DNA from 2 places in the Enterococcus sp. DIV0756 genome. Region 2 is predicted to be linked to the other one. Evidence: a T-box and tRNA genes for the amino acid it is inferred to sense, from the RefSeq annotation. Region 2 holds a T-box; the other holds one or more tRNA genes.
The links. A T-box is a leader RNA that pairs with one kind of tRNA and senses whether it is charged. The one in region 2 lies ahead of serS (serine--tRNA ligase), so its partner is inferred to be a tRNA-Ser.
Positions count from the first base shown of each region.

Region 1 (15,612 bases), 1.4 Mb from region 2:
TCCTTTATTGGACCGCTAAGCTTAATCGTATCTCAGAACCATTCAGCGGTTCTTGGTCCTTCAAGCTGAAGCATTCATATTTCAACATTGCCTGATCATAGGTGCCTGCGGCTAATGGTTGATCCAGTGTCAGTTCATAGATGGCTTTCCCCGGCTCCAGCAGCTTGGATTCCCAAAGCTTGGTTTCCGCATCTTGCCAAAGCGAGAGCTTGAAGTAGCAGGTATTCTTCTTAGGGTTGTGAAAATTAACCTGTTGCTTCGTTGCCTCCGCCTTCAAAGGAATGCTGTCGAATCCCGGAATCTCAATGGTCGGAGAAGGCTCCCGCGAGACGGCGCGTTCGCCCTTCCAGTCTTCTGCCGATTCCACCTCCGCCAGTAGCTTGTCATCAGATTGACGACTCTGGTAGATCAAAAAGCCGCCTACTAGAAATACCACTAGCAAAATACTTACGATCAGTGACTTCTTCTTCACGGTGTCACCTCCTCAGTCGTCAGGGTCGTTTCAAAAATCAGCCGTCCCTTATAGCTTCCTGCTTGAAGCGGGTTATTCTCTGCTATACCAGTCGGCACACCAAAGCGTACATTTGTTTCTTTCTCTTTCAAGCTGGACACCAATGTAATGGCCGAATAGGTAATCAGCGAATGCGCCTGTTTCCCTTGCGCCGCTTGGTTTTTCAGAATCAGCTTATCGTCACTCATCTCATTGGTGTCGGATAAGCGAGCCGTGACCTGTTTCTGATAACCAGGTACACCATGAAATTTATTCGTCAGCTTGACGGTTCCCTGCTTGTCTTCATCGCTAAGTGTGACCGTAGCCGGAATGACTAAGCTATAGGTCGCCGCTGGCGCAAAACGATCGTCTTTCCATTCGATAAAGGCTTCCTTCTCACCCACTGTTACTACATGTTTTTCTTCAGGCAGGTAAAAATAGAACTGGTCATCATCCTTATGTTTCCCAGCGATTTTCCGATCTGTCGTCCCAACCTTTAGCGGCGCTCCTTCAACATAAGCAGAGGCGTCCGCTTGGTAAAGTGCCAATCCCTCACCCGCCGCATTATTCGGACGTGGATTGATGCTGTCAGGATTGCCTGAATGATCTAACGCTTTGACCGTGCCGTTGGTGATGGTGACTATGCCTGGAGTGCTGCCGCCAGTTCCTATGCCTGAACTATCCTCTCCGCTGATTGCTGTGATTGTCCCACCGTTTATTGTGACCGTGCTACTTTCTTTGCTGCCACCGCCGATGCCTGGACCTGCTTTGCCACCGATTGCTGTGACTGTACCACCATTTAACGTGACCGTGCCACTGCCGCCACTGCCGCCGCCGATCCCTGAGCCACTTGCTCCTCCGGTTGCTGTGACTGCTCCTCCGTTTACCGTGACCGCGCCACTGCCGCCACTGCCGCCGCCGATCCCTGAGCCACTTGCTCCTCCGGTTGCTGTGACTGTGCCGCCGCTTATCGTAACCGTACCATTTCCGACACTGCCGCCGATCCCTGAGCCATTTGCTCCTCCGGTTGCTGTGACTGTGCCGCCGCTTATCGTAACCGTACCATTTCCGACACTGCCGCCGATCCCTGAGCCACCATCAACGCCTGTTGCTGTAATTGTGCCGCCGCTTATCGTAACCGTACCACTTCCAAAAGTGCCGCCGCCGATCCCGGAGCCATTTGCTCCCCCGGTTGCTGTGACTGTGCCGCCATTTACCGTAACCGTACCACTACCATAATAGCCACCACCGATTCCTGACCCATACATTCCGCCAGTTGCAACCAAACTCCCTACATAACCTTTAAAACTTCCTATGCCACTGATAATCACAAGAGAATCTTCTGCTTCATTATGATTTTGCAACCCTGCGCAACTATAACCACTCTTTAGCTCATTTTCTCCCACCAAATCAATCGTAGCTGTTGCATTGGAGTCAATCCTTAACGCTGCTTGACCATAATTTGCTGACACGTTGATTTTCACGCCATTTAATTTTACAGTAACACTTTCTCCGGTTACCTTGATTCGATCCACGGTTGTCTCTGTGATCTCCTCACGCATGGTGACGGTATAGGTTTGGTTATCGCCTCCAAGAATGAGTTCGTTATTGGAATAGGTGACATCTGTAAAATCATCCACTACTAAGTCTGATTCCCATAAATAGAATTTTTCTTCATCTTCGTTCCACAACACCAGATAATGGTTCTGCTGACCACTTTTATCCACTATGATTTTATGAGTTTCTTTTGTCAGATAGAAATAGTACTTATCATCCCCTTCGTGAGGACCTGCTATTTTAGCCTCCACACCATCAATCGTAATTTTCTCATTGAGTTGAGCAGGAATAAGATTACATAATGCAACGTTAACGCCTTTATCATTTACAGGGCGAGGGTCTATAATGTCCGGATTGCCCGAATGATCTAACGCTTTGACTGTGCCATTGGTGATGGTGACTTTGCCTGAAGTGCTGCTATTAGCGCCGTCTCCTATGCCTGTAGCATTCGTCCCACTGGTTGCTGTGACTGTTCCTCCGTTTATCGTGACCATGCCACTTCTACTCTGACCGCCACCAATTCCTGAGCCTCTATCTCCGCCAATTGCTGTGACTGCGCCACCGCTTAGCGTAACTATACCTTTTTCGTTATCACCGCCACCGATGCCTGAGGCTTTATTTCCGCCGATTGCTGTGACTGCGCCACCGCTTAGCGTGACTACGCCGATCCAGTGAGTGTGGCCGCCGATGCCTGAACCATAATCTCCGCCAGTTGCTACCAAACTTCCTGCATAACCTTCAAAACTTCCTGTACCACTGGTAATCACAAGAGAATCTTCTGTTACATTATAATTTTGTAAACCTGCACAATTCAGACCACTCTTTAATTCATTTTCTCCCACCAAATCAATCGTAGCCGTTGCATTGGAGTCAATCAGCAACGCTGCTTGATAATTATTCTCTGAGACATCGATCTTCACATTATTCAACTTTACAGTAACCTTTTGTCCAATTATCTTGATTCGATCCACGGTTGTCTCTGTGATCCCCTCACGCATGGTGACGGTATAGGTTTGGTTATCGCCGCCGAGAATGAGTACATTATTGGAATAGGTGACATCTGTCACGTGGTCCAAAACTAAATCACATAAAACAAACCGATTATTGTTATCATCCCATCGAACAAAATAGGTCTTCTCTTGATTATCGCTCGAAACAGTAACTTTATGGTTGTCTTTCGTCAGATAGAAATAGTACTTGTTATCTCCTTCATGTGGACCCGCTATTTTGGCATCCACACCATCAATCGTCACGTTCTCATTGGGTTGAGCAGGAATGAGATTACATAATGCAACGTTAGCATCTTTATCATTTACAGGGCGAGGTTCTATACTGTCTGGATTGCCCGAACGATCTAACGCTTTGACTGTGCCATTTGTGATGGTGGCTTTTCCTGAAGTGCTGCTATAAGAACCTACTCCTATGCCTGAGCTATTCGTTCCTCCTTTTGCTGTGACTGTACCGCCATTTATCGTAACCGTACCTCTTCCACTCTGACCGCCGCCGATTCCTGAGCCCCCATTGCCGCCAGTTGCTGTAATTGTGCCGCCGATTATCGTAACTGTACCACTACCACTAAAGCCACCGCCGATTCCTGAGCCAAAAATGCCACCTGTTGCTGCAATTGTGCCGCCGCTTATTGTAACCGTACCACTGCCGCCGCCGATTCCTGAGCCCCCATTGCCGCCAGTTGCAACCAAACTTCCGGCATAACCTTCAATACTTCCTGTGCCACTAGTAATCACAAGAGAATCTTCCGTTGAATTATCATTTTGCAACCCTGCACAATTGCTACCACTCTTTAACTCGTTTTCTCCCACCAAATCAATCGTAGCCGTTGCGTTGGGGTCAATCCTTAACGCTGCTTGACGATTATTTGCTGAGACATCTATCTTCACCCCGTTTAATGTCAGTACAACTCCTGAAGCCGCGATAACGATGCGATCGTCTGTTGTGGTTCCTGATACGCTGAAGTTCCCGCTGCTTTGGAAGGTTAGTACATGATCTGCATAGGTATACTCTTGACCCAGCGTTCCGCCTACTACCGTAAAATCACCGGTTCCTAAGCTTTGCTGCTGGATTTCTTGCTTTTCTTCTTCGGGCGGTTCGTTTGCTTTTTCTATGGGTTGTTCGTCTGCTTGTGCTGCTTCTGCCTCCTGCGTGCTTGGTGTTTCTGGTGGCTGTATTTCTTCCCCTGTTTCTGCTGGCTGTGAATGGCCTTCCTCGTCCTTGTCTACTTCTTCACTTGTTGCAGCGCTAGTTTCGTAAGTATTTGCGTAGGTCCTTGGCGCATCGGGTAGTGTTTCTTCTGGGGCTTTTCTTAGTTGGCCTGTTTCTTGCGGTTCGATCGTCGTCTCCGCGATGACTGCCGCCCCACTGGAAAATACGACACTTCCAATTAGTAACAAGGTAAAGCCTAGCGTGAGTCTCCTGTAGCCTCTCTTCATTCTCCTCTCTCCTCCCTTTCCTATGGATTGACGCAATTTCTAAAAAATAAGTACCATGGATCGATATTCACAAAATGAATGATTCTTCGTTTTTTTCTCCTCGTAAACTCACGGAATGAACATCATCACAGACGTTTGGAAAATCCCATCCCGCTCCTGATATTCCAGTGTGCCGTTGTACTTTTCAACAACCGCCTTGACAGAACTTAGCCCAATCCCCGCCTCGATCCGCTGCAAAGGCTCTGTCGAATTATCGACCGCCAGAACCAGCTGATTGTCCTCCGTGACACAGCGGACGCGAATGAAACGTTTCCCCGTTTTCTGCCTCTTACAGGCATTCAACGCGTTCTCAAAAATATTCCCAAAAACAATACACAGCTGAGAATCAGGGATGGTCAAACGCTGCGGCAGGCCAATCTTGATATCCAGTTCTGCTCCTGCTTCCTTGGCTTGGGACAAATAATTATGCGCCAGCACATCAATCGCGAAATTCTGACAATAGGGCTGTTCGTTTTCCTTTGGCAAATAGGAAAGGTACTCCTTTAGATAGGCTTGCAGCCCTTTTAAGTCGCCATCCTCGGTATAGCGTTCGATCACGGCGATATGATGCCGCAGATCATGCCGCGAGCTGCGAGCCTGTTCGATTGACAGCTTCAGCTGATCAAAACGCTGACTTTGCCGTTCTAACTGCTGCTCCATTTCCATCATGGACAGCTCTAAGCGAGTGCTTTTAACAATATTCACGGTTGTTGACAGCGTGACAACATAGGCAGCGACGCCGACTAAGCTGAAAAAGAGACTGAATAAGGCATTGTGAAACGCAGTGAAGCCAATCGATTTCGAGTAAATGCCATAGAGTGTACAGAGAATACAAAAGAAGAAGGGCACTGAGCACAGGCTGCGAATCTGAGTTTCAGATAATAGCTGCATCGCTTGGCGCATCGGCCCGCGAAAGAACCACCAAAGGACTGGATAGACCAGCAATAAGATCAGCCAGACATTCAGAGGTAGCCATAGGCTTTCAGTTAGCGAAGAATCTTGGTGAAACACTTGAGTAGTACTCAGATATGCTAATAAATTGACCTCAGAAGCCACTCCTTGCTCAAAGAAGAAAATATATAAAATTTTCCACCAGCCTACATCGAAGCTGCGGAAAAATACAAGGATCATCAACCCGTGCATCACGATCCGTACCTGATTCAGCAGCTGAAGCGGATTTCCTTCCTTCAGCAATGTGACACTAAAGACGATCAAAAAACAGGCAAGACTGACGAGAAAGATCCGCCAAGCCATCGTTTTGCGTTCAATCTTGCGCATCGGCATAAAGGGAACGCAGCACAGGACGAACCAAGGAATATCCATCAGAAAGATACACATCGCAGCATTCAAGGCTTCTCGCATGTTCTACTCCCCCTCTCTGACTTTCTTGATCTTATAACGAGCATACTGTTGCTGAAGCTGTTTCGCCTGTTCCCGATTCATCGGGATACGTTGCTGATCAGCCAGGATAAATTCACGCTTTTCGATCCCGATTATCTGATCCATATTAACGAGAAAGCTGCGGTGACAGCGTAAAAACCGCGGATCAGCTAATTGCTCCTCTAACACATCCAACCGCAGATACACACTTTTCTCACCAAGGTCCGTATGGAGGATGCAACAGCGATTTTGCGATTCTACGTAATGAATCTCACGATGGAGAAGCTGTTCTTTTTTTCGATTGATCGTCAACTCGATGGATTGCTCACTGATTTCAGCCATTCGTAACCCACGATCAAGTGCTTCTTCGACCGCTTCGACGGTAAACGGTTTTAATAGATAGTGCAAGACACCGATCTGGAACCCTTCTGCCATATGCTGTGAACTGGATGTCGTAAAAATAATCGCCGCATTGCGGTTCTCGCTACGAATCCGCTTAGCTAGTAGGATTCCATTGATCTCATCCAAATAAATATCAATAAACGAGATCGCAAATCGCTCCTCCTCTAAGGCTTCAAGCATATCTTTACCAGAAGTAAAGCTCGTCAATGTATAGGAAAGCTGTCTTTCTGTCAGCAATTTATGTAGGCTCTCTTGAAGGAAAGCCATGTCGCTTAACTTGTCTTCACAGATAGCTATTTTTATCATAGTTATGTTATTCTTCCTTTTTTTATCATTTGTTTATTTCAACTTAACATCCAGTTAATAACTAAATATCTTACTTTAATTAAATCATATTATCGGTTGACTGTGGCTAAAATGTAGAAATCTGTCATTCAACTGTCGAAAACTGTTTAAATAACGGAGAATCCCCGTGAGAATTATTCGTTTAAAAATAAGTGCTTCTTTGGCAACTTTCTCAGTATTTCTATCTCTATCGAAGAAATCTGTTATTTTAAGCTTGTGCGGTTTGCTCTTTAGTTAACCGACAGTAGATACATCTTTTTCTTTATAAAATTTTCCTACTAATAAGCACAATAAAGAACAAAAACGCGACGAAACTTTCCATAAGTAAAGCCTTTTTCCCTTTTTCTTTACAAATGTATAGTTTTTATGGGTTTTTACTTACCTTATTGATCCGTCAGACGCGCTGGTTGAATGTTCGTTTAAGAAAGGAAATTGCAAGAACTCTTTTTTCACGATAAAAAAATGATAAAAAAATCCGCCTTCTTTCTTTTGACCGATTTTCGCCTATGAACTAGGGATTTTTGGCAAATTTTTTTATAAAATGGATTTTTTTCTATTAAGATTTCAAAAAAAATTGAGGACGTTACACGAGGCTGTTTATGCTATCTTTTTCTTGAAAAAGATCCCGCTGTTTTTTCTTTTCAGAAGAAAGAGTGGGGAAAAGAGAGGAAGATTTTATGGCTAAAAGACTCACGAAAAAATTTTTTGTAAAAAAACTAACGACATTTGTCGAGCAACATCATCGAGCCCCAACGGCAAAAGAATTCGGTCATCAAACTGCTATAAGAAATCTGTTTGGCAGCTATACGAATTTCCTCGAAAGTCAAGGACTTAGCAAAGCAACAGTCATTGAACACTATATGAAAATCGAATTAGCTGAGAAGCTGGATGCTTTTGTGACCACCCATCAACGCGCGCCAAAAGCCAGTGAATTTGGGTATCGGTATGCTATCAACGACTACTATGATTCCTACTTTGACTTTCTCAACGCCCACGGCTACGGTGCCTTGTACGATCCTTCGTTGGAGCGCGTCCCAAGAGCGAAGCCAAATAGCAAAAAGAAACCACCTAAAAAGATCAAACCAAAAAAGCTCACAAAAGAGGATCTAATCGAAAGGCTGCACGCATTCGTCAAAGAACATGGTCGTATCCCATTTTCAAAGGAATTTGGTTATTTACACATGGTTAACAAATATTTCGGCACGTATAACCAATTTGTCCTTAGCGAGGGCTTTCAACCAAACTTCCGCGGCAGAAACAAACCACTGCCAAAAGAAGAACTAGTTAAAAAGCTCCATGACTTTGTTTCAACAAATAACCGCGTCCCGAATCAAGATGAATTCGGGCAATATAATCAAATCAAAAGCTTATATGGAAACTTCAATCTATTTCTTCTGGCAAATGGGTATGAACCTGTAAAACGTAAACAACCGCCCAAAAAAGGTCGACAAGCTAAGAAGAAACATTTAGTAACGAAGACGTTTTTAATCAATAAATTGGCCAGATTTGTGAGGGATTACGATCGAACCCCTACCTCTAAAGAAATGGGCCATGAGAAGCCGATAAAAAAATATTTCGGTTCTTATAGCGCCTTTCTTATTAGCCAAGGGTATTCTAATCACGGTGGCATCACACGAAGGGAGTTGGATCAAAAACTTGAAGCCTTTGTAGATAAGCATGATCGCCTCCCAACATTGAAGGAATTTGGTTATGCCTATCCTATCCGACGCTTCTATTGTACTTATACGGAGTTTTTAAACGCCAATGGCTATGTTCCTCCAAAGAAAAAGCAACGCTCCAGACCGAAAAAAACTATTACTTCCGCATTTTTAAAGAAGAAACTGAACAATTTTGTAGAAGAAAATGGCCGCATCCCAACGACGAGAGAATTCGGCTATCGCTATCACGTCACCCAACTGTTCGGCTCCTACACCGCCTTCGTACGCGGTCAAGGCTACAAACCTAACATAGAATTCCTGTCAAAAGAAGAATTAGAAAAAAGACTCCGATCAGCGGTGGAAACAACTGGCCGCGTCCCAAAATACTATGAATTTGGACACCGAGGGGAAATCAATAAATTGTTTGGCTCCTATGAAGCGTTCGTGCAATCACTTGGCTATGAAGCACCTGTTCGTCGAACCGTTTCAACTGAAAGTTTAGTCGGCAAACGTTTTGGACGCTTACTTGTGGTCTCACAGGGGGAAATGTATCGTGGAGGAACCTCTTGGAACTGTCAATGCGATTGTGGCAATTCCAAAAACAATGTTCCAAGAGGCCGATTGACTTCTAAGCAGATTTCTAGCTGTGGCTGTTTGTATAAAGAGATGCCCCATTTAAAAAAATATTTAGTAGAAGACACACGCCTGACAGCCCTTCAAGGAAAAGCCACGAAGGCTAGCAAGACCGGTGTTTGTGGTGTTGTCTTGAATACGCAGGGAAAGAAATACTGCGCGCAAATTCGTGTGAAGGGAAACTATCACTATCTCGGAAGTTTCGAAAATTTTGCAGATGCCGTAGCCGCCCGCAAAGCGGCCGAAGAAAAATATTTTGCGCCTATTCTAGAAAAATACAAAGATCGCCTTCAAGAAGACTAACCAGACTGATTTCTTGCCAATTCGCTACGAATGCTAAGAGGCGTTCTTTCACCTGATTACGCCCATCAGAAACACTATTTTTAGATAGGGTCGCCTATTCTTTCTGGCCGACGATGGATACCGCGTTTTTTCGCATTTAAGCTTCAGTTAAGCTTACTCTTATATAGTGTACTCAACCCTAACAAACTTTTCATTTTGCCAGTTACTTCCGTTACCAAAGTAACTGGCGCTCTTTTTTCAACTAAATACTTTTGCTTAAAAAAAATCGAGCTGAGGCGATGAATACAGAAAAAATTCTGCATCCATCGTCTCAGCTCGATTTGAAGTAAGAGATAAGGAAGGTACGGGACTTGAACCCGTGCACCACATTACTGCGGCTCGCCGGATTTCGAGTCCGGTGCATTACCACTCTGCCAACCTTCCGCACCATTTATCTTACCTTTTTTTATTTAAATGTCAAGATGTTATAATCTGTCCAATACGGACGTGTCTTCTTCTTGCAAGATGTTGTTGATCGTACGGTCAATCAAGTGAACAATCTCGTCCTGCGTCGGCGCGATGATGCCTGATGACATCAGCGTAGCGATACCTGTCACACAAATCCATGTCCCTACATGCAACGCATTGATTCGTTTTTCAGACAATTCGCTGTATTTAGGATGCTCGACAATCAATTGATGGAAGTAGTTGTAAGAAAAGTCATGCATTTTCTTTCCGCCGCCATATTCTTGTACAAACAGTGCATTATAAAGATTGCTTTGCTCTTTGGCAAAGTACACATAGCTTAGCCCTAAGTCAATGATTGTATCACCAGTGCGAACTTCTGGGAAAATATCGTAGTATAGGTGATTGCAGATTTCGTCTAACAACGTGTTCTTAAGATCACTCATATTTTTAAATTCTAAATAAATTGGTTGCGTACTGATTCCCATTTTTTTGGCGATGTTTCGTGCAGTAAATCCAGAGAAACCTTCATTTTCGACAACTTCATAGGCAGCCTTTAGAATCTGGTCTTTGGTGTAAACTTTTCTTCTCATTGTAATTCCTCCCAGAATGTTATTATTTTTACTGTCATTTTATTTTAATCAAAAACTGATTAGTTTTGCAACCCTTATGCAAGATGTTATCTAAATTTACCGAAACTTTTTTCTAAAAAGCGGTGAATTTGATCAGGATTTTCCTTATAAAGGCAGTGTAAACGTTTCATTATTTATGTAATATTTAACTTATTTCATTAAAAAACAAATGAGCCGTTATACATTTAAATACATTATTGTTTCTTTAAAGTAAAAATCCTATCTCATTAAAAAAAAGTTGCTGTTACTTTATTATACTTTCTCTAAGGATTGCTGACAATCCTTATTCTTTTTCTTGTCTATTTTATTCATATTCTCTACTATAGTAGAGAATAGTAAAGGTGGTTAACTTGATGGAACAGCAAAATTACGCGCAACTTGTTTTAAATACCTGCTTGAAGGCTGGGAAAATTATGATGGAATCAGGCTCCGAGGTCTATCGAGTAGAAGATACCATGAAACGGATCGCTCTGAATGCAGGGCTTGATGATATACAAACTTATGTAACTGCAACGGGGGTAATTGTTGGCTTCCCTTCTGAACAAAGCAGCCAAGTCATTCAGATCACCCCTCAATCGATCAATTTGGAAAAAGTGACGGCTGTCAATCAAGGCTCAAGACAATTCGCTGACGGGGAACTTTCTTTACCGGACTTTTATCATTATTTGGAAGAAGTTGATCAGGATACGCCGGATTTCCCCTATGTTTGGAAGATTATTTCTGCCGGAATTGTCAGCAGTACGTTAATGATTATTTTAAATGGTACTTGGTATGATTTCATTCCAACCTTTGTCATCGGAATGATTGGGTTTGGCGTTCATACTTTTTTTGGAAATAAATTGCAGATGAAATTTTTAAATGATTTTGCGGCTGCGTTGATTATTGGGGCTCTCGCTTTACTCACCGTCTCGACCTCACTGGCTCGCGATGTAAATAGCCTGATTATCGGCTCGATCATGCCCTTAGTACCAGGCTTAGCCATCACCAATGCCTTCCGTGATATCATGTCAGGACATTTAATCAGTGGTGTCGCTCGAGGAACCGAGGCATTGTTCATTGCTGGTGCAATCGGCGGCGGAATCATCGTTGCCTTTAATTTCTTCTAAAGAATAATTCTAGTCGGAGGTCACTCATGAATATTATTGTCAATTTTTTATTCAGTATGTTTAGCACGATCGCCTTTAGCGTGATTACGAATATCCCTCGTCGCGCTTTTTTAGCCTGCGGTTTTACTGGAGCTGCGGGCTGGATGACTTTTTGGATCTTGCAAACGTACTTCCATCAAAATATTGGTATCTCAAATTTTTTAGGTGCTTTAATGATCGGATTGATCAGTATTTTCTTCTCTAAAATAATGCATATGCCGGTGATCGTTTTTAATGTTCCCAGTCTGGTACCATTAGTTCCAGGAGGACCTGCTTATATGGCCGTACGCCATATGATGAATCAGCAGTTTACGGAATCAATGGAGAAGGTCGTCACGGTTCTTGTTACAGCTGGAGCGATCGCCATTGGCTTTATGTTCACGAATGTGATTGAACGAGCCTTAAAGAGAACACGTTCCAATTTTCGAATCAAGTAAAACAGGAGACCTTTTCCTGATTTACTTACCACTTTTTGTAAGCGCAACCAATAAATTTCTAAAAATATTTTAAGTTTCAAACGAATTTCACAAATTACTACCTCAGACCTATGCATTTTGTGAATTTATCCTTTATACTTCATTTTAGAAAGACAAAGGAGTTGAGTCAGATGAGTGTTGTTCAGTCACGAAGACTTTTAAATATTATTTCGTTGATGGGGATCGCGTTAACGATTAGTTTATCGATTTATTTCTATCGCTTAGGCGTATTTGATGATATGAATTCATTGCAGCAACTTGTCGGGCAATCACCAATTGCCGGCCCACTCATTTTTGTTTTGATTCAAATCATCCAAGTCGTTATCCCGATTATTCCTGGTGGAATTAGTTTAGCAGCTGGCGTTTTGATTTTCGGTCCCTATTGGGGATTTGTCTATAATTATGTCGGGATCGTTATCGGGTCGCTCATTCTTTTCTTAATGGGGCGGCATTATGGTAAGCCGTTGATCATGCATCTTGTTAGTGACAAGGTCTACCAAAAATACAATCATTGGCTAGATGATCCTCGATTTGATAAATGGTTTGCGTTAGCGATTTTCTTACCCGTCGCACCAGATGATGCCCTGTGTTTGATGGCTAGTCTGACAAATATGTCCTTTAAGAAATACAGCGCGATTATCTTTTTAGCAAAACCCGCTTCCATCTTTTTATACAGCCTCGCTTTATTACAAGGCGGCGCATTATTAGAAAAATTACTACTCCGCTAATTCATTAGTGGAGTTTTTTTGTCGTTTCGTTTCATTCGAATGAAAAAATGAGGATATTCAACAAAAACGCAGGCGTTTGATCCGCTCTTTTTGGTTCTGAAAAAGGGGTATCCGAGTATATATATCCCAACAGCACTCTACTAGATAAATAATCGTAACAATCATCTGGAATAAACCAAATCCAACAGATACTATCCCCAGTTGTATTCTCCGATTTTCATGAAATAATCTAACTTTGATGTGCAAAGTTGTGATACGCTAAATAAAAAGTTTAAATCATTTTGAACAACTTATTTACGTATACATTTTCAGGAGGAACAATGACTTACTTACGACAACAAATCACCCGTTTTTTTCGTGCGTTTTCTATATATAATTTTTTATTGCTTGTTTTCGGTCTCCCCTTCTTAACCGAAGGACTCTTTTTATTTTTCCGGCAAAGCTTTCTAAACGATCTATATCATCCGTTCTATTTGTTGCTGTTTTCTTCATTAATCTTTCTATATGGGAACTTTTTTAGTCAAATACAATCCAATGAGAAAGTATTTCAGAATTTTTCTTTACGAGCAGCGTTTGTCAGCTTCGGCTACTGGCTGCTTTTATCGCCCATTTTTTTCTTTCGCTTCTATCAAATGTTTCTAGCTTGGCGGCCATTACCGGCTAAAATACTTTCCTTCCTATTTCTCTATCGATGGAAAATAGTGCCAATCCTTGTTTTACTGTATTTACTCGTTCTTTACTTCCTATATCGATCGATTCTACTACCTAAATACCTAAAACAAGGAAAAAGCTTAAAGGAGAGCCAACAGCTTAGTTGGAAAAAAACAAAAAAGCCAGTGGCTAAGCACGTGCTGCTCTTTTTCATTATCCCTTTTGCTTTTATCGTTCTCAGTTTTCTACTCAAATTCGGTTTCATTTGGGCTGCGAAATTTCTGACAAGACAAAGCAGCGCGATGATTTTCCTCATGCTTTATCGAGTGCTTCAAAATGTGATATGGGGCTGTTTCTTTCTTTATTTGACCACTTCGGATAACCATCCGACTGCTGGTGAAAAAATGTCTAAAGGAACCATTGCTTGGCTTAGTCTGACCGTTATCGTCTGCCTTGGATTGTATCCTTTGCACTATGCGCATGTCTTTCAAAGTGACTACCCAGATCAACCCTTAACGATCTCGCATCGTGGTGTTTCCAACCGGAATGGTGTCCAAAATTCTATTGATGTCCTAAAAAAGACCAATGAATCCAGTCATCCTGATCTTGTCGAAATGGATGTTCAAGAAACGGCAGACCATCAACTAGTTGTCATCCATGATGAGGATTTAAAGCAGTTAGCTGACAAGAACATTCGCATTGACGAATCCACTTGGGCAGAATTAAAAAAAGTGACCCTAAAAGAAAACGGTCATTCAAGTAAGATTCCTCTATTCACTGATTATCTAGCAGAAGCAAACCGCCTCAATCAAAAATTACTGATTGAACTTAAGGTAACTGCCAAAACCAAAGGAACCATTCTTAAATCATTGGTGCCCTTAAAGGAGCAACTAACCAATCATCAGCTGCAAAGCATGGATTTGGATACCGCTAACCAGATGAAGCAACTCTTCCCTAGATTGGAAGTCGGGTATATCCTGCCTATGGATTTACTAGGAGCACCTAGGACTTCGCTGGACTTTATGAATATCGAAGCACGAACAGCCAACGGTGATCTACTACAAGCGTTGGCACATCGCAAACAAAAAGTCTATGTCTGGCCGGTAAACGCAAAGCAACAAGCGGCTGTTTATCGCTTTCAAAACGTCGCTGGAATCTTAACGGACAATCTACAGGTTTTTTCAGGAAAGCAACCTATCATCAAGATAAAAACGATTAGTAGTATTTTATTTAATTAGAAAAACTGTAAACAACCTTCTTGTCGAAGGTCGTTTACAGTTTTTTATCGATCTAATAAACGTTCATACGTGAAACCGGTCATGGAAAATCTCAGTAGTAAGAATGCGATAACCAGTAGAACAAGTCCGATTGAAAGGACAACCCAGCCGCCAAAGACCAGAATCCCCGTAAACTGCCCCACGAGCAGTAAGACTATCGGCAGAATCAGAAATGCGGCTTTTTGTTGTGACTCTTCGATGGTTGTCGATTTAGCAGAACCTTTAACAATCAATACGATTGAGATAATCGTTATTGCAGGTACGATAAGAAGCATGACCCAAAGCCAGTTGATACTCAAGGGCAGAAGAAACCCTTTCAGTAAATACAGCTCCACTTCAATGACGATGACGGTTAAAATAAACGAAACATAGGTGACAAAGATAGCGACAAAAAAGGAAGCATATACTTTTGCCTGAAAAATTTCGCGAATGGATAATGGCGAATATAGCAAGGTTTCCAGCGTTCGCTTCTCCTTTTCCCCTACGAAGGAACTAGCTGCCATGACACTCGCAGTCATGATCGGAATGATTAAAAAGAAAATCGGAATAACATTATTGACCATCAAAGCCAAAAACGCTTGAATGATTTGGTCTTGATCCAGCTTTTCAAGATTCGGCAGTATTCGAGCCATTTCAGTAAACGAAGAAGAATCGGTTGGACTGAGTATTACCGACAATAACATGATCGTTGGAAAAACGACTGAAAAGAATAACGGAAGTATCGTTAACACCGAAAAATAGCGTTTATTATCTGTGATACCGCGAATATCCTTTACCATAATAGCTTTTTGTCGACTATTAAACATGTGCCTGCCCCCCTTCCAATAACGCAAAATAAATATCCTCTAATGAATAATCCATTGGCGTTACTTGCGAGATATTTCCGCCTTGTGTGACGATTTCCTTCACTAGCTGTGGAATTTCTGTTTTATCCGAGAGCGTTAATTCATAGATAGCTGCGTTGATTTGTTTACTCACGATGGAAGAGGGCATGGTATCTGTTTC
Region 1 is NZ_JBIOLF010000001.1:1,992,601-2,008,212, forward strand. Features, by position in the region: gene IGI44_RS09655 (tRNA (uracil-5-)-methyltransferase) at 5-442, opposite strand; gene IGI44_RS09660 (hypothetical protein) at 469-4,494, opposite strand; gene IGI44_RS09665 (sensor histidine kinase) at 4,603-5,895, opposite strand; gene IGI44_RS09670 (LytR/AlgR family response regulator transcription factor) at 5,899-6,621, opposite strand; gene IGI44_RS09675 (homing endonuclease associated repeat-containing protein) at 7,338-9,254, shown strand; tRNA gene IGI44_RS09680 (tRNA-Ser) at 9,590-9,677, opposite strand; gene IGI44_RS09685 (TetR/AcrR family transcriptional regulator) at 9,719-10,291, opposite strand; gene IGI44_RS09690 (threonine/serine exporter family protein) at 10,684-11,436, shown strand; gene IGI44_RS09695 (threonine/serine exporter family protein) at 11,463-11,912, shown strand; gene IGI44_RS09700 (TVP38/TMEM64 family protein) at 12,083-12,679, shown strand; gene IGI44_RS09705 (glycerophosphodiester phosphodiesterase family protein) at 13,000-14,568, shown strand; gene IGI44_RS09710 (ABC transporter permease subunit) at 14,613-15,413, opposite strand; gene IGI44_RS09715 (ABC transporter ATP-binding protein) at 15,406-15,612, opposite strand, start outside.
Region 1: it encodes a tRNA-Ser, which carries the amino acid that the T-box ahead of serS (serine--tRNA ligase) is inferred to sense. The anticodon was not compared.

Region 2 (15,612 bases):
AGACGGTAAAGGCAAAATTTCGATTGAATACTTATCACCATCAGATTTGACACGTATCTTAGATATTTTGAATATCCATTTTGATGAATCTTAGACAAGAATATGTTTGATAAATGAATGCGCAATAGGAGGTTTGCCAGATGTATGATTTAGGTGATATCGTTGAGATGAAAAAACCGCATGCTTGCCAGACAAATCGCTGGGAAATCATTCGTATGGGTGCGGACATCAAAATTAAGTGTGTCAATTGCGGACATATTGTTATGATGACACGCCGTGATTTTGAGAAAAAAATGAAAAAAATCCTTGAGAAGAAAGCTGATACAACTCAGAAATAATTCTTAGTAGAGAAAGAGTGAAGTGGAACATGGCCTTAACAGCCGGAATCGTAGGACTACCAAATGTTGGTAAATCTACCTTATTTAATGCAATTACAAAAGCAGGAGCGGAAGCTGCCAACTATCCTTTCGCAACGATCGATCCTAATGTCGGAATGGTAGAGGTGCCGGATTGGCGTTTAGAACGCTTAACCGAACTAGTTCATCCGAAAAAAACTGTTCCCACAACATTTGAATTCACAGATATTGCTGGAATCGTTAAAGGCGCTAGTAAGGGTGAAGGACTAGGAAACCAGTTCTTGAGCCATATTCGTCAAGTAGACGCTATTTGTCACGTAGTGCGTTGTTTCGATAATGAAAACATTACACACGTTGAAGGGCGAGTGGATCCATTAGAAGATATCGAAACAATCAATCTGGAATTAGTTTTAGCCGACTTAGATTCTGTAAACAAACGTTACACACGTGTGGCAAAAGTAGCTAAAACGAAAGAAAAAAATGCTGTGGCGGAGTTGGCCGTTCTAGATAAGTTAAAACCTGTTTTAGAAGAAGGACAATCTGCTCGAACAGTTGAATTTACTGAAGAAGAACAGAAAATTGTTAAGGGTCTATTTTTACTAACAAGTAAACCAGTGCTTTATGTAGCAAATGTAGATGAAGATACAGTTGCTGATCCTGACAGTAATGAATACGTTCAAATAGTACGAAATTTCGCTGCTAGCGAGCACTCAGAAGTGATTGTCGTTTGCGCTGAAGCAGAGGAAGAAATTGCTGAGTTGGAAGATGAAGATAAAGCTGAATTCTTGGAAGCGATGGGAATCGAGGAGTCTGGATTAGATCAATTGATTCGTACCGCGTATGACTTATTAGGGTTAGCTACGTATTTTACCGCAGGAGAACAAGAAGTTCGTGCATGGACTTTCAGAAAAGGGACGAAAGCCCCTCAAGCGGCAGGAATCATTCATACTGACTTTGAACGCGGGTTTATTCGAGCTGAAACTGTTTCTTTTGATGATTTAGATAAGTACGGCAGTATGCATGCGGCGAAGGAAGCTGGGCGTGTCAGATTAGAAGGAAAAGATTATGTTGTGCAAGACGGAGATGTCATGTTGTTCCGTTTCAACGTTTAGGGAGGAAAGAAACAATGGAACCAGAAAAGTTACAAACGTTGCAAGCAGAAAATGTTCAACTTGAAGCGAAGTTGACTAAACGTAATGAGCAGTACATCTTTGACTTGAAGAAGTCATTAAGAGCGGCGAACTTAACGGATGAACAAACCATCGTAGCCTTAAATGAGATGCTGCCAATTTTAGTCGAGGAACAAAAAGCTGGCAAGACTGCTCGTCAATTGTTCGGAACAGTTTCAGAACGATTAGATGCAATTGTTAACAAACCGGCAGAGCAGAAAAAATCGACCACTGCATCATTGATGTGGCTTGATAATTTCCTATTGTTATTTGGACTGTTAGGAGTTGTTGCAGGAATCATGGGATTGTTTGTTTCACGTGGAACACAAACGGTTACTTATGGTCTGACAACATTAATTGTAGCGTCTGCAGTAGGTGGGCTAGTGTTTTACATGATGTATTTATTTGTCTACCAATACGAACAGCCTGGAGCAGACAAATCGAAAAAACCGAAGACTTGGAAAACGATTCTAATGTTGGTTTCAGTAACAATAGTCTGGTTCTTAGTCTTTAATGGTGCAGCATTATTACCGCCAGCTTTGAACCCTATTCTTGATCCAATGGTAATGATTGTGCTAGCAGGACTAGCGTTAGCGTTACGCTACTATTTAAAAAAACGTTTTGGAATTATCAGCAGTTTGGCAACTGCACCACGGAAATAATAAAAGAAGAAGCAAAGTTCGTCTGAACTTTGCTTCTTCTTTTATTTTGTCACTTCAGTGACTATTTTTGCTAGCGCAAGTTGTTGATACTCAGCGGTAGCTTGCTGAATAATCTTTTGTTGAGCTGCTTGATCCATAGTAGGATTTTGCATCATTGCTGCCTTAACTTTATTTTGAATAAACGATTTTGCCTCAGATTGCATAGTAGTTTTATTTTCTTGAACTAATTTCGCTAGTTTTTTTGCTTGTTCAGTACTTAAAACCAACCAATCTTTTTGAACATTAAAGATATTTTTTTCTTTAATCAGTTGATGATTTTTACTTGTAAATTTAAACCAAAACTTTGTAGTATCGTTTTTGTAAATCCAATAGGTTTTCTTTGTTTCTAATTGAGATTTTGTTTGATTTTTTTTAACAATATTGGTGACATGATTTGTTCCTGTTGTTTTTGGCTTTTTCTGGGATTCATTCGTTTTGTACAAATAAATTTTTTCTGTTCCGTTACCCAGTGGTTGATAAAGTAATATATTCATATCTTTATTATTTGCGGTTGAAGTCAAAGTTTGAGTAGTTGTTTCTGTGACTTTCTTCATACCATAATGGTAGTGATCATTAGCAGTAATGAAACCGAGACTAACTAGAAAGATTGCTGCAAAAATAATTGACAGAAATGTTTGCCAAGCTTTTTTAGCAAAAATATTTGTTAAAGCAAATGCTATTACGCTAATAATTGTGATGACAAAAATCATTTCGCAACCCCTCCCTCAATCTTCTTATTATTTTTCAAGAAAAAGGTAATAAGGAAGCCAATTAGTCCGAAGATTACAGCAACAAAGAAAGCAGCATGGTAACCAGAAAGGGTGGCATTAATTGCTTGATCTTTATAGGATAAAGGCAAGGATTTTAACAAACTTGCTTTTGGCAAATTATCTTTTGTGACATTTGTTAGAATACTAATCAAAACAGCAGTACCGATCGAACTTGCAACTTGACGAAAAGTATTGTTCACTGCGGTACCATGACTGATTAAATTCATCGGTAAAGCGTTCATGCCGGAAGTCGTAACAGGCATCATAACCATTGATATACCAAACATTCTCATTGCATAAAGGACAACAATCATTATAACCGGTGTTTCTTGCGTTAAGAAAGCAAAAGGCAATGTAGCAGCTGTTAAGATCAACATACCACTGATTGCTAATCTTTTAGCACCGTGTTTATCAAAAATTGCTCCAGTAATTGGCATCATCAACCCCATGATCAGAGCTCCAGGTAGTAGCATTAAGCCAGAATGGAAGGCAGATTCACCTCGAATATTTTGAATATATAAAGGAAGTACCATCTCTGCTCCAACCATTGCCATGTTTACCACACCACTCAATATAGCAGCAATTGTAAAAGTTGGGGATTTAAAAACACGCAGTTCTAGGAAAGGATGTTCTAAGTGTAGCTGACGCCATACGAATAAACCAATGACAACTACACCTATAATTAAGAAGCCAATAACTTTTAGACTGCCCCAACCATCGTTACCAACGGAAGAAAAACCATATAATAAACTACCAAAACCAACGGTAGATAGCAGTGCTGATAACACGTCAATACTTGGATTAGATAATTGAATAACGCTTTTCATTAAAAAGATTGCCAAGACTAAAACTAAAATGACAATTGGGATCACCATACCAAAAAGATCACGCCAAGTATAATGGTCAATAATCCACCCGGAAAGGGTAGGGCCTAAAGCAGGAGCCAAGCCAATAACGATTCCTGCCATCCCCATCGCTGAACCACGTTTTTCTGGTGGGAAAATTGATAGCATAATGTTTTGTAGCAAAGGCATTGATATTCCTACGCCAGCAGCTTGTACCAACCGTCCAATTAGTAATGTAGAAAAATTAGGAGCGACAAAGCAATTAATTGTACCAATCAAAAAGATGGTCATTGCAGTTAGATACAATCTTTTTGAACTAAATTTATTAATCAACCATGCGCTGATTGGGATCATAATCCCATTCACTAGCAAAAAGCCAGTTGTTAGCCATTGAACACTAGAAGCAGATATATCAAAAGCTTTCATTAGTGCTGGAAAAGCTGTTGTTAACAATGTTTGGTTTAACACTGTACAGAAAGTTCCTATTAATAGTACAACAACTAATAAGGAACGATTGTAGGGTTTCCCGTAAATATCGACCGTTTGATTATTACTCACGATCTAACGCCTTCTCTCTATGAAAATTTTCAGAAACGATAAATGTTCGTTTGTTACTTTACTGCTATTTCTTTTCTTTGTCAACTTACTTGACACTTGTGTTATCGAAAGTATAATCAATAGGTGAAGAGAGGGATGCGTTGTGAAGAATAATACGGTTAAGCAACTCCTAGAAAGTGACGACTTATTAGTAGGCATCAGCGAATTAAGTAAAGTCACGGGTGTTTCCCCACGTCAAATTCGCTATTGGGAACAAAAGGGCTACATAAAATCAACAGGTGAGAAGAGTGGTAATCGAAAGTTCAAATTACCAATGGTTATCAAAGTTGAAATCATTAAACACTTTTTAGATGAAGGGTACACATTGACAACAGCAGTGGAAAAGGCACGAGAACGGCAAGAAAATATTCATCAAGCTAAAATACTAATACGTGAAGTATTTAAGGGAATTCAACAAGTAGATGATCGGTATACGGTCATTTATTTAGATGATTTTACGAATAAGGAAGGATTTTATTTGATTCGTGATAATGTAACAAATCAGGCTACTTATCAAATTATTGAAAAAGAGAGTGAAATCACAGGTGAATTACTTAAAGAGTGGTTTGAATATTCCAAAAAATAAAGGTTAGATGAGGATTTTGGCAGAAGATGTTGACTTCACTCGTTCATTCTGTTAGTTTTTTTATTAAAAATAATTCTGGGGAGTGGTAACGAACAATGTCTAATTGGGAAACGAAGTTTGCAAAAAAAGGTCTGACATTTGATGATGTTTTGTTGATTCCGGCTGAGAGCCATGTATTACCAAATGAAGTGGATATGAGTGTACAATTGGCGAAAAATATCAAATTGAACATTCCGTTGATGAGTGCAAGTATGGATACTGTGACAGATAGTAAAATGGCGATTGCTATGGCCCGACAAGGCGGACTTGGTGTCATCCATAAAAATATGAGTGTTGCTGCCCAAGCAGATGAGGTTCGGAAAGTAAAGCGTTCAGAAAGCGGAGTAATCATAGATCCGTTTTTCTTAACACCAGAGCACAAAGTACAGGATGCAGAAGATTTAATGAGTCGTTACCGTATTAGTGGTGTGCCGATCGTAGAAACTTTGGAAAATCGTAAATTAGTTGGTATTATTACAAATCGAGATATGCGATTTGTGACTGATTATGGTATCCCAATCCATGAAGTTATGACAAAAGATGGTTTAGTTACTGCTCCGGTGGGCACTAAATTACAAGATGCAGAAAAGACCCTACAAAAACACAAAATTGAAAAGTTACCAATCGTTGATGCCGATGGACGTTTAAGTGGCTTAATCACAATCAAAGACATCGAAAAAGTTATTGAATTTCCCAATGCAGCCAAAGATGAGCATGGTCGTTTATTAGTTGCAGCAGCTGTTGGGGTTACTAGTGATACCTTTGAACGAGCAGAAGCATTACTAAAAGCCGGAGCAGATGCGATTGTAATTGATACGGCTCATGGGCATAGCGCCGGTGTTTTACGTAAGATTCGTGAAATTCGTGAAACCTTTAAAGAAGCCACTTTGATTGCTGGTAATATTGCAACTGCCGAAGGAGCAAAAGCGTTATATGACGCTGGTGTGGACGTTGTTAAAGTCGGTATCGGACCTGGATCAATCTGTACAACGCGGGTTGTTGCTGGGGTTGGTGTTCCACAACTAACCGCTATTTATGATGCAGCTTCTGTTGCTCGTCAATATGGTAAGGCAATCATTGCAGATGGGGGAATTAAATACTCAGGAGACATCGTAAAAGCTCTAGCAGCAGGCGGACATGCAGTTATGTTAGGATCGATGCTGGCTGGAACAGATGAATCTCCAGGAGAATTTGAAATCTATCAAGGTCGTCGTTTTAAAACTTATCGAGGTATGGGTTCACTAGGCGCAATGGAAAAAGGTTCAAGTGATCGTTATTTCCAAAGTGGTGTCAATGAAGCGAATAAATTAGTTCCTGAGGGAATTGAGGGTCGAGTTGCTTATAAAGGGACAGCAGCGGACATCATTTTCCAAATGATTGGTGGATTGAAAGCTGGGATGGGATATGTTGGTGCTGGCAACTTAGAGCACTTACGTGAAAATGCGCAGTTTGTCCAGATGAGTGGGAATGGTTTAAAAGAATCACATCCTCATGATGTTCAAATTACAAAAGAAGCACCAAATTATTCAGTTGAACAATAAAATCTATTTGAAAAATTACTGATACAAAAAACAGCGACTTCGCATTGCGAAGTCGCTGTTTTTTAATGACAGTGAACTATTTGTTTTCTTTTTTGATAACTTTTACATTACCCATGTATGGTACTAATACATCTGGAATTGTAACTGTGCCATCTTCATTTTGATAATTTTCTAAAATGGCAGTTACCGTACGTCCAACAGCTAAACCAGAGCCATTTAAGGTATGGGCATACTGTACTTTTCCATCTTCATCACGATAACGAATCATTGCACGACGAGCTTGGAAATCCTCACAGTTTGAACATGAACTAATCTCGCGATACGTATTTTGAGCAGGAACCCAAACTTCGATATCGTAAGTTTTTGCCGCTGAAAAGCCCATGTCGCCAGTACATAAAGTAATTACGCGGTAAGGTAAGTTTAGTTTTTGCAAAATGATTTCTGCATTTTGAGTCATTTTTTCTAATTCGTCGTAAGAGTTCTCTTTGTCGCTGAATTTAACCATTTCCACCTTATGGAATTGATGCAAACGAATTAATCCCCGTGTATCACGACCTGCACTACCGGCTTCAGAACGGAAAGAAGGTGACAAGGCAGTGAAATATATCGGCAACTCTTTGCCATCTAATATTTCGTCAGCATAGTAGTTTGTTAACGGAACTTCTGCAGTAGGAATCAATGTCAAATCACGATCTTCAACTTGGAATACATCTTCTTTAAACTTAGGAAATTGTCCTGTTCCGAACATTGCTTTACTATTCACCAAGTAAGGAGTAATCATTTCAGTATACCCTTGTTCATAGACATGTTCATCTAACATAAAGTTATATACAGCGCGCTCCAAACGTGCAGCTAAACCTTTGTAATAAACAAAACGGCTACCAGCAACTTTTGCCCCGCGCTCAAAATCTAATATGTCTAAATTTTCAGCAATATCCCAATGATTTTTTGGTTCAAAAGAAAATTGACGTGGTTTACTCCAGCGACGTACTTCAACGTTATCATCTTCATCTTCACCAATAGGTACTGAATCATGAGGCAAGTTTGGTAAAGTTGTTGCGATCTCAGTTAATTGTGCATCGATCTCAGCCACTTGTGCATCGAAATCCTTAATGCGTGTGCCGACTTCCTTCATTTCAGCAATTTTATCAGTGGCATCATTTTTTTCACGTTTAAGTTTTGCAATTTCGCTTGAAACATCATTCCGGTATTTTTTTAGTTCTTCTGTTTTTACTAACAATTGTCGGCGCTGTTCGTCTAAATCTAGGAAACGCTTTAATACATCCTCTTTAACGCCACGAGTTGCCAATTTTTCACTTACTTCTGTAAAGTTATTACGAATCATTTTTACATCTAGCATTGATTTTTCCTCCTTTAAAAAAATAAAAAAACACCTTTTCATCCCAATTACAGGGACGAAAAGGTGTTGAATTTCGCGGTACCACCCAAATTCAGCATATGCTGCACTTGATTGACGGTTATCGACGTCACCCGGTTTTTCTTTCAAAAAACGCAGATTGCGAAACTGGATTTCCAAAAGCTGCTTTGTTGATTTTCACCAGCCATCAACTCTCTAAAAAAACAAACTTATGTACTTGGTTTCCTGCATATCTATCTTATTGAGAATAGTATAAGCAATCAAAAATTTAAAGTCAATGATTATCCGATATCGTCTTTATTTGGTTTTTATAAAGTGGTAAGTGAATAATGAACGACGTCCACTCTTCATTTGATTGTGCATAGATATAGCCACCGTGGAGATTAACAATATTTTGTGCTATAGCCAAACCTAACCCCGTCCCACTTATTTCTTGCGAGCGGGAACCGTCTACACGATAAAATCGATCAAATAATTGATCAAGAGATTCTCTAGGTATCGGAGATCCATTATTTTTTACGGTAACTACAACTTCATTTTTTTCTTTTTTGATCTCAATAATTATTTTGTCAGCTTCAGTGCCATATTTCAATGCATTAGTGATTAAGTTATTAAACACACGGACGAGTTTCTCTGTGTCACCGTCCATTACCAATTGATTTTCTTTTGTATCGACTTGTATTTGAATATTCTTTTTCTTGGCTTCTAACTCAAAATCTGCTGCCAATTGTTCTAATAACTGTACCATATCAAAAGAAACATTGTTGACAGGAACAGAAGGTTGTCGAACTTTTGAGTATTCAAATAAATCTTCTACTAAAGATTTCATTTGTTTAGCCTTCTTATAAGCGATACTCGTATACTTCAAAATTTCATCTGTACTTTGATATTGGCCATCTTCGATCAAACCAAGGTAGCCAATGATTGAAGTTAGTGGCGTTCTTATATCATGGCTGACATTCGTGATCAATTCATCCTTAGATTTTTCGATCTCTCTCTCGTCTTCAATAGCAGCAACAGTACTGTCAACCAAGCCATTAATACTGTCAACAACTTTACTAAGATCACCGCGTAATTCGAAGGGAATTCGGTAATCGTAGTTTCCATTAGCGATGTAATGCAGCTCGTTAATAATGTGTCGTAGTTGCATTTGTCTATAGCGTCGAATCAAACGCCAAAAAACTACTAATCCATCAACAATGATGAAGAAAGGAATGACAAAATTACGGCCACTCCAGAAAATATCACTATCAAAATTATTAGCAAAAATATCTTTTGAACGATAAATTGCATCGCTCAGATCAGGTGAATTATTAAGCATTTGTGTAAATAGAACCATAATTGCCACATTTAATAGAAGTAACAAAATGACAGTGACAATTCCTTCGGCAATCAATTCGCTCACTTCTTTTGAAGTGAGCGTGACTCTTTTTTTCTTTTCTAATTTATTTTGCATCTATTTTATAACCCACACCCCAAACGGTTTGGATCACTTTTTCGCCATCAGTTGCTTCTTCGATCTTGTCGCGTAGGTGGCTGACATGAACCATGACCGTTTTTGCTGAGACGATACTTTCTTGTTTCCAAACCCGCTCAAAAATTTCATCAGCACTGAAAACACGATTTGGATGGCTGGCTAGTAAATAAAGGATACCAAATTCCAATGCTGTTAATTGAATTTCTTTTCCATCAACTGTTTTTACCTCATGTGAGTCTTTGTTGATGATCAAAGATTGAATTTCAAGAATATCTGGTTGATCCTCTGCAACGTGCATTTTAGTCCGACGTAATAGAGATTTGACACGTGCCATTACTTCCAAAGGATTGAACGGTTTTGTAACATAATCATCGGCACCAGCAACCAATCCTTTAATTTTATCCATATCGGTTGTTTTTGCTGTTAACATTATGATTGGAATTTGCGATTCCTTTCTCAATTCCTTTACTACTTGCATACCGTCCATAACAGGCATCATAATATCCAATAGTAGTAAATCAATATCATTAGTAGTTCGAAGTTTGCTGAGTGCTTCTTTTCCATCATAAGCTTTTACTACTTCATATCCTTCGTTATGCAAATAAATGCTAAGTAGCTCAACAATTTCTTTATCATCATCTGCGACTAATACTTTCATTAAGTGTTCCTCCGTCCGTCTAAAAATAATTACACCCCCATTTTACCAAAGAAATCAAAGGAAGGCGAAAGTCAGCATTATGAGTTAAGGAAAAATCAAAAATAAAATGACGAAAATTCATTTTTAAATAGAGTTGAAAATTTATTTTAAACGGATAAAAAGCGAACAAAAAAATGATATTTATATTTATTCATCGGATTTAAAAAAAGTAAATAAAAAATTCATTTTTTCGTTGACCCAACCCTTTAAAACTGCTATATTATTTTATGTTCTGAAACAGAAAAAAATATTTCGGAACACCTAAATTGCTGTTGACAGATAACTGGTTTTCAGTTATTCTATCAAAGTCGCATAAAGTGATGATGATAACTTGTTCGAAAAAAAACTTAAAAAAGTTGTTGACATTCGCTTGGCAACCTGTTAAGATATAAAAGTTGCTGAAACAAAGCGACAAACAATGTAGACCTTTGAAAACTGAACGAATAAAACAAACCAAATGTGTAGGGCGCTTCTATTATAGAAGCAAACAACATAGCAAGCAATATGCTAGCAAGTCAATTATTACAATTGAGCTTAACAGTCGTAAGGCTGTTTCAAACACTTTTTATGAGAGTTTGATCCTGGCTCAGGACGAACGCTGGCGGCGTGCCTAATACATGCAAGTCGAACGCTTTTTCTTTCACCGGAGCTTGCTCCACCGAAAGAAAAGGAGTGGCGAACGGGTGAGTAACACGTGGGTAACCTGCCCATCAGAAGGGGATAACACTTGGAAACAGGTGCTAATACCGTATAACAATCGAAACCGCATGGTTTCGGTTTGAAAGGCGCTTTTGCGTCACTGATGGATGGACCCGCGGTGCATTAGCTAGTTGGTGAGGTAACGGCTCACCAAGGCAACGATGCATAGCCGACCTGAGAGGGTGATCGGCCACATTGGGACTGAGACACGGCCCAAACTCCTACGGGAGGCAGCAGTAGGGAATCTTCGGCAATGGACGAAAGTCTGACCGAGCAACGCCGCGTGAGTGAAGAAGGTTTTCGGATCGTAAAACTCTGTTGTTAGAGAAGAACAAGGATGAGAGTAAAATGTTCATCCCTTGACGGTATCTAACCAGAAAGCCACGGCTAACTACGTGCCAGCAGCCGCGGTAATACGTAGGTGGCAAGCGTTGTCCGGATTTATTGGGCGTAAAGCGAGCGCAGGCGGTTTCTTAAGTCTGATGTGAAAGCCCCCGGCTCAACCGGGGAGGGTCATTGGAAACTGGGAAACTTGAGTGCAGAAGAGGAGAGTGGAATTCCATGTGTAGCGGTGAAATGCGTAGATATATGGAGGAACACCAGTGGCGAAGGCGGCTCTCTGGTCTGTAACTGACGCTGAGGCTCGAAAGCGTGGGGAGCAAACAGGATTAGATACCCTGGTAGTCCACGCCGTAAACGATGAGTGCTAAGTGTTGGAGGGTTTCCGCCCTTCAGTGCTGCAGCTAACGCATTAAGCACTCCGCCTGGGGAGTACGACCGCAAGGTTGAAACTCAAAGGAATTGACGGGGGCCCGCACAAGCGGTGGAGCATGTGGTTTAATTCGAAGCAACGCGAAGAACCTTACCAGGTCTTGACATCCTTTGACCACTCTAGAGATAGAGCTTCCCCTTCGGGGGCAAAGTGACAGGTGGTGCATGGTTGTCGTCAGCTCGTGTCGTGAGATGTTGGGTTAAGTCCCGCAACGAGCGCAACCCTTATTGTTAGTTGCCATCATTTAGTTGGGCACTCTAGCGAGACTGCCGGTGACAAACCGGAGGAAGGTGGGGATGACGTCAAATCATCATGCCCCTTATGACCTGGGCTACACACGTGCTACAATGGGAAGTACAACGAGTCGCGAAGTCGCGAGGCTAAGCTAATCTCTTAAAGCTTCTCTCAGTTCGGATTGTAGGCTGCAACTCGCCTACATGAAGCCGGAATCGCTAGTAATCGCGGATCAGCACGCCGCGGTGAATACGTTCCCGGGCCTTGTACACACCGCCCGTCACACCACGAGAGTTTGTAACACCCGAAGTCGGTGAGGTAACCTTTTGGAGCCAGCCGCCTAAGGTGGGATAGATGATTGGGGTGAAGTCGTAACAAGGTAGCCGTATCGGAAGGTGCGGCTGGATCACCTCCTTTCTAAGGAATCAGTTCATCTGAGATGAACGTTACGGAAACTACACAGGCTTGCTTTTATTCGTTCAGTTTTGAGAGGTCTACTCTCAAATAAATACTTGGGGCCTTAGCTCAGCTGGGAGAGCGCCTGCTTTGCACGCAGGAGGTCAGCGGTTCGATCCCGCTAGGCTCCATTGATGACGTTGGTCATCAATCGTTCATTGAAAACTGGATACAGAAACAATAATTTAAACAAACCGAGAACACCGCGTTGAATGAGTTTTTTAATAAGTTCAATTGCTTATTTATTACTAAGGAACATGATCGCTCATGGAAATTAGTAAGACCCTTGACGAAAGTCAAGATAAGGTTAAGTGAATAAGGGCGCACGGTGGATGCCTTGGCACTAGGAGCCGATGAAGGACGGGACTAACACCGATATGCTTCGGGGAGCTGTAAGTAAGCTTTGATCCGGAGATTTCCGAATGGGGAAACCCAGCATCTTTTATAGGATGTTACTTTTCAGTGAATACATAGCTGATTAGAGGTAGACGCAGAGAACTGAAACATCTAAGTACCTGCAGGAAGAGAAAGAAAAATCGATTCCCTGAGTAGCGGCGAGCGAAACGGGAAAAGCCCAAACCAAGAGGCTTGCCTCTTGGGGTTGTAGGACTCCGATATGGTAGTCCAGTGAGATAGTCGAAGGACCTGGAAAGGTCTGCTAGAAAGGGTAAAAGCCCCGTAGACAAAATTTGACTGGCACCTAGGAGGATCCTGAGTACGGCGGAACACGAGGAATTCCGTCGGAATCCGGGAGGACCATCTCCCAAGGCTAAATACTCCCTAGTGACCGATAGTGAACCAGTACCGTGAGGGAAAGGTGAAAAGCACCCCGGAAGGGGAGTGAAATAGATCCTGAAACCGTGTGCCTACAACAAGTTAGAGCCCGTTAATGGGTGATAGCGTGCCTTTTGTAGAATGAACCGGCGAGTTACGATTACTTGCGAGGTTAAGTTGAAAAGACGGAGCCGCAGCGAAAGCGAGTCTGAATAGGGCGAATGAGTAAGTGGTCGTAGACCCGAAACCATGTGATCTACCCATGTCCAGGTTGAAGGTGCGGTAAAACGCACTGGAGGACCGAACCCACGTACGTTGAAAAGTGCGGGGATGAGGTGTGGGTAGCGGAGAAATTCCAAACGAACTTGGAGATAGCTGGTTCTCTCCGAAATAGCTTTAGGGCTAGCCTCAGAGTAAGAATGATGGAGGTAGAGCACTGTTTGGACTAGGGGCCCATCTCGGGTTACCGAATTCAGATAAACTCCGAATGCCATCCATTCATCTCTGGGAGTCAGACTGTGAGTGATAAGATCCATAGTCGAAAGGGAAACAGCCCAGACCACCAGCTAAGGTCCCCAAATAACTATTAAGTGGAAAAGGATGTGGGGTTGCACAGACAACTAGGATGTTGGCTTAGAAGCAGCCACCATTTAAAGAGTGCGTAATAGCTCACTAGTCGAGTGACCCTGCGCCGAAAATGTACCGGGGCTAAATAGTTTACCGAAGCTGTGGAACACACCAATGGTGTGTTGGTAGGAGAGCGTTCTAAGGGCGTTGAAGGTAGATCGTGAGGACTGCTGGAGCGCTTAGAAGTGAGAATGCCGGTATGAGTAGCGAAAGACAGGTGAGAATCCTGTCCACCGAATGACTAAGGTTTCCTGGGGAAGGCTCGTCCGCCCAGGGTTAGTCGGGACCTAAGCCGAGGCCGAAAGGCGTAGGCGATGGATAACAGGTTGATATTCCTGTACCCGTTGTTTTTGTTTGAGCAATGGAGGGACGCAGGAGGCTAAGGAATCAGACGATTGGAAATGTCTGTCCAAGCAACAAGTCTTGATGTGAGTCAAATGCTTACGTCTCTAAGGACAAGTTGTGATGGGGAGGGAAATAATAGTACCGAAGTTCCTGATGTCACACTGCCGAGAAAAGCTTCTAGTGAGAAAACAATGGCCCGTACCGCAAACCGACACAGGTAGTCGAGGAGAGAATCCTAAGGTGAGCGAGAGAACTCTCGTTAAGGAACTCGGCAAAATGACCCCGTAACTTCGGGAGAAGGGGTGCTGATCTAACGATCAGCCGCAGTGAATAGGCCCAAGCGACTGTTTATCAAAAACACAGGTCTCTGCAAAATCGAAAGATGACGTATAGGGGCTGACGCCTGCCCGGTGCTGGAAGGTTAAGAGGAGTGCTTAGCGTAAGCGAAGGTACGAATTGAAGCCCCAGTAAACGGCGGCCGTAACTATAACGGTCCTAAGGTAGCGAAATTCCTTGTCGGGTAAGTTCCGACCCGCACGAAAGGCGTAACGATTTGGGCACTGTCTCAACGAGAGACTCGGTGAAATTTTAGTACCTGTGAAGATGCAGGTTACCCGCGACAGGACGGAAAGACCCCATGGAGCTTTACTGCAGTTTGATATTGAGTGTTTGTACCACATGTACAGGATAGGTAGGAGCCGTAGAAGTCGGGACGCTAGTTTCGACAGAGGCGCTGGTGGGATACTACCCTTGTGTTATGACCACTCTAACCCGCACCACTAATCGTGGTGGGAGACAGTGTCAGATGGGCAGTTTGACTGGGGCGGTCGCCTCCTAAAAGGTAACGGAGGCGCCCAAAGGTTCCCTCAGAATGGTTGGAAATCATTCGCAGAGTGTAAAGGCACAAGGGAGCTTGACTGCGAGACCTACAAGTCGAGCAGGGACGAAAGTCGGGCTTAGTGATCCGGTGGTTCCGCATGGAAGGGCCATCGCTCAACGGATAAAAGCTACCCTGGGGATAACAGGCTTATCTCCCCCAAGAGTCCACATCGACGGGGAGGTTTGGCACCTCGATGTCGGCTCGTCGCATCCTGGGGCTGTAGTCGGTCCCAAGGGTTGGGCTGTTCGCCCATTAAAGCGGCACGCGAGCTGGGTTCAGAACGTCGTGAGACAGTTCGGTCCCTATCCGTCGCGGGCGTTGGAAATTTGAGAGGATCTGTCCTTAGTACGAGAGGACCGGGATGGACTTACCGCTGGTGTACCAGTTGTCTCGCCAGAGGCATCGCTGGGTAGCTATGTAGGGAAGGGATAAACGCTGAAAGCATCTAAGTGTGAAGCCCACCTCAAGATGAGATTTCCCATTTCTTTAAGAAAGTAAGATCCCTGAGAGATGATCAGGTAGATAGGTCAGGAGTGGAAGTGCAGTGATGTACGGAGCGGACTGATACTAATCGATCGAGGACTTAACCAATAAAATTGATTCACGGTTGTTTAACTGTTTCTGATCCAGTTTTGAGTGAACGACGTTTACTCAAAAAAACATAGTGTG
Region 2 is NZ_JBIOLF010000001.1:3,365,818-3,381,429, reverse strand. Features, by position in the region: gene IGI44_RS16315 (ParB/RepB/Spo0J family partition protein) at 1-94, shown strand, start outside; gene IGI44_RS16310 (DUF951 domain-containing protein) at 141-338, shown strand; gene ychF (redox-regulated ATPase YchF) at 368-1,468, shown strand; gene IGI44_RS16300 (DUF1129 domain-containing protein) at 1,483-2,187, shown strand; gene IGI44_RS16295 (DUF4811 domain-containing protein) at 2,229-2,936, opposite strand; gene IGI44_RS16290 (MDR family MFS transporter) at 2,933-4,399, opposite strand; gene IGI44_RS16285 (MerR family transcriptional regulator) at 4,542-5,024, shown strand; gene guaB (IMP dehydrogenase) at 5,120-6,604, shown strand; gene serS (serine--tRNA ligase) at 6,681-7,964, opposite strand; T-box leader at 8,013-8,222, opposite strand; gene IGI44_RS16270 (sensor histidine kinase) at 8,257-9,438, opposite strand; gene IGI44_RS16265 (response regulator transcription factor) at 9,428-10,117, opposite strand; rRNA gene IGI44_RS16260 (16S ribosomal RNA) at 10,720-12,278, shown strand; tRNA gene IGI44_RS16255 (tRNA-Ala) at 12,376-12,448, shown strand; rRNA gene IGI44_RS16250 (23S ribosomal RNA) at 12,623-15,534, shown strand; rRNA gene rrf (5S ribosomal RNA) at 15,609-15,612, shown strand, end outside.